Regions from separate parts of the Mesobacillus sp. MER 48 genome, predicted to be linked through region 3. Evidence: riboswitches for the same ligand, from Rfam matches in the RefSeq annotation. Region 3 holds a riboswitch; each other region holds the start of a gene.

Region 1 (3,282 bases), on a different contig from region 3:
AATACAGTGTTGTCGCTACACTGGACCCAAAACGCCCCATCCCGATTACTGCGTATTGCTTTGCCATAATATACTCCTCCTACCCAATCATCACTTTTCCAGCTGGATATCGATAGTGATCCTCTTTTCTTTTTTTGGCCACTGCATAAGCAAGTGTCAATGGACCAACCCGGCCCGCAAACATCGTAATAAGTATTAAAATTTTCCCGAATGAGGACAGCTCAGGGGTCAAGCCCATTGAAAGTCCTACAGTCGAAAAGGCTGACACCACTTCAAAAAAGATCATAAGAAAATCTTTTCCCGGTTCTGTGATAGTTAACACCATCGTCATGGATATCACTAAGAAAATAGCAATAATGGTCACCGTCAAAGACTTGGAAACGATGGAGAAATCCATCCTCCTTCCAAAGAAGGTCACATCTTCCCTGCCGCGGATTTGCGATTTGACAGCACCGATCAAGACGGCAAATGTGGTAGTCTTGATCCCCCCTCCCGTTGATCCGGGAGAAGCGCCGATAAACATCAGGAAGATGATCAAAAACAAGGTTGATTGTTTTAAATCAGGAATGCTTAAGGTATTTGAACCCGCAGTCCTTGGAGTGACAGCCTGATAAAATGCCCCGAAAATTTTACCAGCCGCTGATAAAGGCCTCAGGGTAGCAGGGTTATTATACTCCAGGATAAAAATCAGGAGAGCCCCGCCAACTACCAGAATACTTGAAACAGATAGTGCCATTTTCGAATGCAGGGACAAGCGGCGAGTGCTTCGATACTCGAATAGTTCATTCATTACAATGAACCCGATGCCTCCCAGGCTGATCAGTGACGTCACCGTAAGATTGACGATCGGGTCTTCAGCATAGGCAGTAAGGCCCCTGAAACCTCCCATCAAGTCAAATCCGGCATTATTAAAGTTTGACACTGCGTGGAAGAAGCCGAAATAAATAGCTTTTCCCGCAGCCATATCCTGCGAAAACCTGAATGATAACAGGATTCCGCCGACAATCTCGGCAGTTGCTGTGAAAATCAGGATTCTTTTTACAAGCCTTACGACTCCTTCAACGTTCTCGTTGTTGAAAGACTCCTGGATAATCAATCTTTCTTTTAATGAAATTCTTTTTCCCAAGATGAATGCGAGCAATGTAGCAAAGCTCATAAATCCTAAACCGCCGACCTGGATCATCGACAGGATGACCACTTCTCCAAAGGCAGTAAAGGTGTCACCGGTATCCACGACAACCAGCCCTGTCACACATGTAGCCGATGTTGCAGTGAAAAATGCATCAAGCAGCGGAAGCCCCTTGCCATCAGTTGTAGCAGAGGGCAGTGACAGCAGCAATGCCCCCAGCAGGATAATCGTCCCAAAACCTAAGACGAGTATCTTTGGAGGGTCCAGCTCAATAAACAATCTCCTACGCATGGTGTTTTCCTTCTTTCCTTAGTATGAGGAATTACGCGTCTAATATTTCCTGGCAGGGAGTTATGTTTAACTGGATCAAGATATAAGCATATCTAAAATCACGCAAAACAAAAAAGCCCCCAGAGGCTAAAAGATTTCAGCCTTGTGGACTTTTGAATAGTCGTCACACAAGCTTCATCTTCCTCTTCTGTAACGCTTGCGAAGTTAGCTGTCGGATTAGGACTCAGAATAGCCCTGCCTTTTGAAAAGGCTTCACCCCAAGTGGACGCATCCACAATATTGGTTCCCCCGCTCCTGCCGGATTCAGCGATTTAGAAATATGAAACTCATTCAGTTTTTTGTTCCAGAAATCTGAAACTGTTGTAATCATACTCCTCCGGATTTCGGTTGTAAACATGAAAAGGAACGCAAAAATGACTTATTTTATTCATTTCTTCCCAATAATGACATGAAATCAAGGACTTTCTCACTGAATCGCTGTTTTTCTTTGTTTTACACTTCCGTTAACTCATTAACACCTTTCTCCACACCTGTACGCGGTTTATAGCCGGGGAATTAAAGGTAAATAATAAGATTGTCAAAACAGTTTGGAGGTTGTTGCGGATGAAAGCGATGGTTATAGTGAATCCTTCTTCAGGTAAAGAAAAAGCGAATGATTATGCAGAAAAAATTGAAGAAACATTGCGAAACAATTATGAGGACATAGAGATCAGAAGAACGGAAAAAGAGGGAGATGCCGCTGCATTTGCCACCGAAGCATGCGTTGCTTTATATGATGCGGTCATCGCTATGGGCGGTGACGGAACCATCAATGAGGCCATCAATGGACTGGCCGAACAGGCACACCGGCCCGCTCTCGGCATAATACCGCTTGGGACAGTCAATGATTTTGCCAGGGCACTCAATATTCCGCTGGAACCTTATGAGGCCATCTCTATTTTAGAAGAGCAATATCTTCGTCCTGTTGATGTCGGAAAGGTCAATGAGTCTTATTTTGCCAATGTTCTTGCAGTTGGGGCGATCGCAGAAGCATCTTACAACGTAAGCGCCGAGCAAAAAACCAAACTTGGCCCACTGGCTTATTTTATGGAAGGTACAAAATCCTTCCTGAATGGCGAAGCTATTAAAATCAATGTTGAACACGAGGGAGGGAAATGGGAAGGCGAGACTTTCCTTTTGCTTACTGCCCTCACAAATTCTGTGGGCGGATTTGAGGCACTTGCCCCTGAGGCAGACGTGAATGATGGTAAATTCCACACTTTTATCATAAAAAAGTTATCCATCCCAAAAATCGCAACCCTCATCCCTTCACTTTTGAGAGGTGAATTGGAAGAAAGCAAGGAGGTCGAATATATACGAACCTCCTATCTGAATGTATCCTCCAACAAACCTCATGTGGTCAACATCGACGGAGAAGAAGGCGAGCCGCTTCCATTCAGTGCAAAAGTTCTTCCAGGACATCTGAATATTTTTGTACCGGTCATAAAGAAAACCTGAGCAGGGATTAACTCCTTGCTCAGGTTTTTTCAGCCTTATTTCACGCTTGAATTAACATTATAGAAAAATTTAGCTGTGATTGATCCATCTTTGTTTTCCTTGATGTTCGTCACGTGGATTCCAGAATCAGCAGGTGTATCACTTAAGCCTTTCCAGAAGTAGTAAGAACCAGAGTGTACATTTCCAGAAACAGGAGTGATCTTGCTGCCAGTCTTGAAGAAGTCACCAGCATCGCCGCGATTCATGTTCTTCTCAAGGTCATACAAACCATCTGCCTGAAGGACAGATAATCCATAGTGTGTTACCACATCACCATTGCTTGCCGTTTGTGACTGGTTGTACTGGAAGCGCTTGTTCATCCAGTT
Region 2 (3,282 bases), on a different contig from region 3:
TTACGCAAGATGCGAACGTTATGAAAACAGTGATTCCAAGTTTATTCAGTCTCTTTTTTGCAATCATGTTTATCATTTACATGATTTTATTTTTCGCACTTTTTGGGAGAAGCGTAAAATTAACAACTAAAAAGTTGAGACATTAAGTAATGGGTAACTCATAAATCCTAGATGGGTGGTTGTTTGAATATGAAGAATTGGCAATATACGCTGTATTTATTCATTCTTGGTGTTATTTCCTTCATCACAAAGGAAATCGTAACCTTTGCTATGTTAGGAATAATTTTGGTTTCCCTCAATAATATTCATTTCACCCTGTTAGAAATAAGAGATAATCAAAAGAAAGCTGACTAAAAAGCAGTATTCATTTTAGTTTCGATAAGAGGATGATTTAAATGAATAAAAAGTTAAGAAAGTCTTCAAAAGATAAGTCGATAAGTGGCGTCTGTGGGGGCATTGCTGAGTATTTTGGAGTTTCTTCTTTTTCAGTAAGACTAATTTTCATTTTATTGCCTGGCGCTAATGTACTGCTTTATTTAATTCTGGCTAATACGATGGCTGATAGTCCGCCTTCATTATATTAATCAAGGTGTGTGATGGAGGCATCTTTTATAGAATTAAAGGTGAGTACTTCTATGAATTTTCTGGGTGGAGGTCGTATATGAATGGCTAAAATTCAACCAATGGAAACAAACAGGCTTATCCTGAGGGAACTTAGTGAAGAGGATTATGAAGATATTCATGAATTTAAGTCAGATCAAAAAGTGGTTAAATATTTAACTTGGAGTCCTAATAGCAGAGAACAAACATTACATAGCCTTAAAAAGCAGATTGCTTTTCAAAACGAAGAAAACCGACAAATCTATGTTTTAGCGGTTGTAATAAAAAATACTAAAAAAGTCATCGGTAATGCTTTGTTTATGGTAAGAGATCAAGACTTTATAACAGCGGAAATCGGATATTTTATTAACTCAAACTACTGGAAACAAGGATACGGAATTGAAATTGTTAACGGATTATTATATTTAGGGTTTAATACTATGGATATCCATAGGATATATGCAGTATGTGATGCAGAAAATGCTGGTTCAGTCAATCTTTTAAGGAGAATAGGTTTCCGGCAGGAAGGTCATTTTATTAAAAACTTGAAGGTAAAAGGACAATGGAGAGATCATTTTCTATTTGCTATGTTAAAAGAGGAGTTTAAATAAGTTTCCTCGTTGGGATTGTTTTTAGGTTAAGGTAAGCCTCCAGTGTCTCACAAGACTCCGTAAGGTAGACTTTGTTCAAAGCAGTAAACGTAAACTATGACCAAGAAATGTTTGACAAAGGAAAAAGAAAGGCGTAGCTTATTATATTATTCCCATATAGACCTTTTTGCCGAATCTTTGAGCGGGGGAACCATTTTCTGATAAACATTGTTTATCTTGGGGTGAATCTTAGCATATTAAAGCTAGGAAGGGATACTCTCATTCCCTAATCCGACAGCTAACTCCGCAGGTGCCATAGAGAGAAGGGTTGATGAACGCCATTGGCCATTCTTTAGTTTAGGATGGTCTTTTTTATTTTTAAATAGAAGGGATGTGTAGGAGCAGTGAAAAAGCAATATGCTGTTTTGGGCTTGGGCCGTTTTGGAGGAAGCCTTGTAAAAGAGTTCTATGAATTAGGTGCAGAGGTTTTAGCAATTGACATTGATCAGGATAAAGTTGATCAGTATTCCCAATATGTTACTCATGCCGTACAATTCAACGGTATTGATGAAGAAGGGCTTAAACAAGTCGGGATAAAAAATATTGATCATGTTTTTGTTTCTTTTGGAGGGAATATTGAATCAAGCGTTTTGACATGCCTGATCTTAAAGGAAATGGGTGTACCCAAGGTCTGGGCCAAAGCACATAATGATAATCATGCAAAAGTTCTTGAAAAAGTAGGAGCAGACAGGGTGATCCATCCGGAGCGGGATATGGCTAAAAGGATCGCGAACCATATATTCTCAGATAAGATCATTGATTATATTGAGTTGTCGGAAAAGTACAGCATGGTTGAGATTGTTGCTACGAAAAAAATACATAATAAGACATTAACGGACCTGGATATAAGGGCAAGATATGGATGCAATATTGTAGGCATTCTAAGAGGGCAGGAAATCATTGTTTCCCCTCCTGCAGAAGAGGTCATTTCTATGGGAGATGTACTGATTGTGATGGGCCGCAACTCTGATATTAACCGTTTCGAGAAAGAGGGGGTATAGGTGAAACACCGCGTCATTAACCTGAATCCTTCTCAGCTACTTGTTTTGGTCTTTGCTGTGTTTATCTTCATAGGCACGATTTTGTTGAAATTGCCTTTTGCAACGGAGGACTCAATTACCTGGCTGAATGCTTTGTTCACAGCTACATCAGCTATGACAGTTACAGGTCTGGCTGTCGTTGATACAGAATCAGCCTTTACTCTATTTGGTGAAATAGTGATTGTCTCCCTGATTCAATTGGGAGGACTGGGAATCATGTCTTTTGCAATCCTTATCTATATGGTGTTAGGGAAGAAAATTGGAATCAAACAGCGGATCGTCGTGCAGCAGGCATTAAATCAAACATCTATCGGCGGGGTTATCTTGTTAGTCAGGAATTTGTTCATCTTTTCCTTAACGATTGAAGCAATTGCAATGCTCCTGCTGGCTATCCGCTGGGTGCCCCAATTTGGTTGGGGTAAAGGGCTTTATTATAGTTTTTTTCATTCCATTTCAGCGTTTAACAATGCCGGTTTTGCATTATGGTCCGACAGTTTGATGGGATTCGTGGGGGATCCAATCATCAATATTGTGATTACATTCCTATTTATCATTGGGGGAATCGGATTTACGGTTTTAGCTGACATGTGGAGGAAAAAGCGCTTCCGTAAATTGAGCCTCCACTCCAAGATGATGATCATCGGTACATTCATTATTAACCTCGTGGCAATGTTCATTATTTTTATCCTGGAATACCATAACCCCAATACACTCGGAGGATTGAATTCACTAGGTGATAAATTGTGGGCTTCTTATTTCCAGGCAGTAACACCGCGAACTGCGGGATTTAACTCCCTAGATATATCGGCCTTACAGGAAGATACGATCTTCTTATTTTTAATCCTTATGTTCATAGGTGCAGGAAGTGCATCTACTGGGGGAGGCATAAAACTAACAACGTTTTTGGTCATATTATTTTCGGTCATTACGTTCCTTAAAGGAAAAGAAGAAACCGTGCTCGGAAAAAGGGCAATCAGCCTTACGATTGTTTT
Region 3 (3,282 bases):
CAACTATATGGAAGAGATTTGTTTGTTAAATCACTATATCAATGATTCTAAATTACTGGTTGAGGATGTTAATCAAGGCCGATAAGCTGTCAAGAAAGCATCGGTATTTTGACAGGTCCGAGGGTTGAAGCCGAAAAGTTGTCAAGATAGCATCATTATTTTGACAGGTTCGGGGCTAGAAGCCGAAAGGTTGTCAAGATAACATCGGTATTTTGACAGGTCCGAGGACAGAAGCCGATAAGCTGTCAAGAAAGCATCGTTTTTTGGACAGGTCCGAGGGCAGAAGCCGAAAAGTTGTCAAGAAAGCATCGGTATTTTGACAGGTTCGGGGGTTGAAGCCGATAAGCTGTCAAGAAAGCATCGTTTTTTTGACAGGTTCTGGAGTTGAAGCCGATAAGCTGTCAAGAAAGCATCGTTTTTTAGACAGGTCCGAGGGCAGAAGCCGAAAAGTTGTCAAGAATACATCGGTATTTTGACAGGTTCGGGGGTTGAAGCCGAAAAGTTGTCAAGAATACATCGGTATTTTGACAGGTTCGGGGGTTGAAGCCGAAAAGTTGTCAAGAATACATAGTTATTTTGACAGGTTCTGGGGCAGAAGCTGATAAGCTGTCAAGATAGCATCGGTATTTTGACAGGTTCGGGGGTTGAAGCCAAAAAGCTATCAATCATCCAGGATGATGCGGGTAGTTAGTGGCTAGTTCTTGACTCAAAACATCGTTCAGAAACCATGTTGCCATATCTGCTGCTATTTCCCACGCTAAAACCTAGCAAGCCTTTTCCTTATAATAAAAAAACAAGCGAATTATGAAAAATTCGCTTGCAAATAAATCCGTATCCTAAGTTTTGAACCGGGCCACTAACAATCTTCACCGGCTCCTTTTTTTACGCTTTTGTAGTTTCTCTTTTTCCTTCCGTCTCTGCTACAATCACGGCACAGGCAGCATCACCTGTGATGTTTACAGCCGTGCGAGTCATGTCTAGCAAACGGTCAATTCCGATAATCAGGGCGATCCCTTCCACTGGCAGGTTAACGGATTGGAGGACCATCGCCAGCATGATCAGCCCCACTCCCGGAACACCCGCGGTTCCTATGCTGGCCAGAACAGCTGTCAGGACAACCGTGATCAGTTGGGTGAAGGTCAGATCCACGTTGAATACCTGTGCGATAAAAATTGTCGCTACCCCTTGCATGATGGCGGTACCATCCATGTTGATTGTCGCACCGAGCGGTTGAACGAAACTGCTGATTGACTCAGGGACTTTTAGATTTTTCTGTGCGGTGCTCATGGAAATCGGCAGGGTAGCATTGCTGCTCGAAGTACTGAAAGCAACGCCCATCGCTGGGGCAAACCCTTTAAAGAACCAAATCGGACTTTTCTTTGCCAACAGTGCCACCGAAGATCCGTAAACGAAAATGGAATGAATCAGAAGTGCCAGCAGGACAACAGACATGTAAAGGCCCATGGCTTTGATGGCATCGAGTCCCTGGCTGCCCACTGCTGAAACAATCAGCCCGAATGTACCATATGGTGCAAACTTCATCACCAGGTTGACTAAGTACATTAACAGGTCATTCCCCTGTTCAACGAGGTTCAGTATCCCTTTCGTTTTGTTGCCAAGCATGGTCAGGGCGAAGCCGACAAAGACGGAGAAGGTGATGATTTGGAGCATGTTTCCTTCTGCAAAGGCTTGGATAGGATTTTTAGGGATAATATTTAACAGCGTATCAGAAACCGGCGGAGCTTCTTTTGACTGGAACTCCGCATTGGCGGTGTCAAAAGTACCGACATTACCAGGCTGGAAAACATAGCTCAGAGAGATGCCGATGATGAGAGCCATAGTCGTAGTCATAAGGAAATAGGAAATGGTTTTAAGGCCGATCCTGCCAAGCTTCTTCGGATCGCCAAGTCCCGCGGTTCCAAGTGTAATCGAAAAGAAGACAATTGGCACTACGAGCATATTGATAAGGTTTAAAAAGATTTTCCCCAGCGGTGTGAACACAAACTGATCGAGCTGCGGAAAAATGCCGGGTGCAAACAGATTGATCAGCAGCCCAGTGATTCCGCCGGCTATAAGGGCTATGATAATTTTGGTAGACAGTTTCATAAAGGTAACCTCCAAGTTGTGAATATTTTCCTGAAAAAGGCAATAAAAATACACAGAGGCAAAAACCACTGTGCATGAATGCAGTGTTTTCCTCTCAACACGCCTACGAGGTTAGCTGTCGGGTTCGGGTTTTGAGAGTACCCTACCTGTTAAGGATTCACCCCAATTACTAAAAAAAGTAACAATTGGTTCCCCCGCTCAAAGGATTAAGCGATTATGTATTATTTTTTTAATATAATATCAGGTTTATCCGATTTTGGGAACAAAAAAAATTTTCCTGATTCATCCCGTTGGCAATCTTCCCCCCTTGGAACCGACTAAATAACTAATTGATCCTATGGCCTTTTAACTAATTTTATTGTTTGCAATTTTGACCAAAATCCCTATAAAACCTAAATCTAAAACGTATGACGAAATCTGATAGTCACGATATATCAGTTTTTTTCACAACAAAAATGCCGGGTGAATTCCCTCCGTTTACAACTCCATTGTAATTATCTTCTTTTCCCCATTTTTCTAAAATGTTACTTCTTCCTGCCAATATAAAGTAAGTGTGTTGAAACCCCAAGAATACTAGGGTCAGTAGCTTTTTCTTTTATTAAATCAATAATTTTTCTTACTTCTTGATCACCTTTATCTCTCCAATAACTCCAACTATCATTGTTAAGTATCGCTCCTGGATTCGAACCTATTAAATCCAATGTTTCAAATCCTTGTGATTCCATAAAAGGATTGATGTCTGCAATATTAAAATAATACGCCCCTGTAAAACGTCCCTCATCAGCGTGGTTAAAGCAACCTGTTTGAGAAAACCGATTAATGGTATCCATATTATCATTCGGCTTCCAATTCATCGGATTTATCAGCGATGTAAGTATGTGCCTAATTCTGGGCATAAAAGCAACGAAAACTAGTCCGCCTTTTTTGGTTACTCTATTTAACTCTTCGACAGCCTGGATACGTTCATCTTCTTTTTGTAAATGATACATAGGACCAAGCATTAACGATGCGTCGAATTGTTCATCTTTAATCATATTAAGCTCTCTGGCATCCGCTGCATAAAACCCTTCGAATTGCCCTTCTAATTTCAATTCCTTAGCTTTATCTTTTGCGATTTCAACTAATCGTGGGGTTAAATCCGTGAGTGTTACCTTATAACCTTCTTTTGCAAGTTCC

Evidence for each region. A riboswitch is a leader RNA that binds a small molecule or an ion and turns the genes downstream of it on or off. The one in region 3 is predicted to bind cyclic di-AMP.
Region 1: it holds a riboswitch for cyclic di-AMP, as region 3 does, so the genes downstream of both, M3593_RS18465 (TrkH family potassium uptake protein) here and M3593_RS22955 (dicarboxylate/amino acid:cation symporter) in region 3, are expected to answer to the same signal.
Region 2: it holds a riboswitch for cyclic di-AMP, as region 3 does, so the genes downstream of both, M3593_RS10470 (potassium channel family protein) here and M3593_RS22955 (dicarboxylate/amino acid:cation symporter) in region 3, are expected to answer to the same signal.

The regions. Positions count from the first base shown of each region.
Region 1 is NZ_JAMAUR010000006.1:59,889-63,170, reverse strand. It holds gene M3593_RS18470 (potassium channel family protein) at 1-67, opposite strand, end outside; gene M3593_RS18465 (TrkH family potassium uptake protein) at 80-1,420, opposite strand; cyclic di-AMP (ydaO/yuaA leader) riboswitch at 1,598-1,739, opposite strand; gene M3593_RS18460 (diacylglycerol/lipid kinase family protein) at 2,024-2,917, shown strand; gene M3593_RS18455 (M6 family metalloprotease domain-containing protein) at 2,953-3,282, opposite strand, start outside.
Region 2 is NZ_JAMAUR010000002.1:824,522-827,803, forward strand. It holds gene M3593_RS10460 (PspC domain-containing protein) at 396-584, shown strand; gene M3593_RS10465 (GNAT family N-acetyltransferase) at 666-1,211, shown strand; cyclic di-AMP (ydaO/yuaA leader) riboswitch at 1,369-1,518, shown strand; gene M3593_RS10470 (potassium channel family protein) at 1,595-2,251, shown strand; gene M3593_RS10475 (TrkH family potassium uptake protein) at 2,252-3,282, shown strand, end outside.
Region 3 is NZ_JAMAUR010000014.1:38,862-42,143, reverse strand. It holds gene M3593_RS22955 (dicarboxylate/amino acid:cation symporter) at 883-2,106, opposite strand; cyclic di-AMP (ydaO/yuaA leader) riboswitch at 2,193-2,329, opposite strand; gene M3593_RS22950 (class I SAM-dependent methyltransferase) at 2,631-3,282, opposite strand, start outside.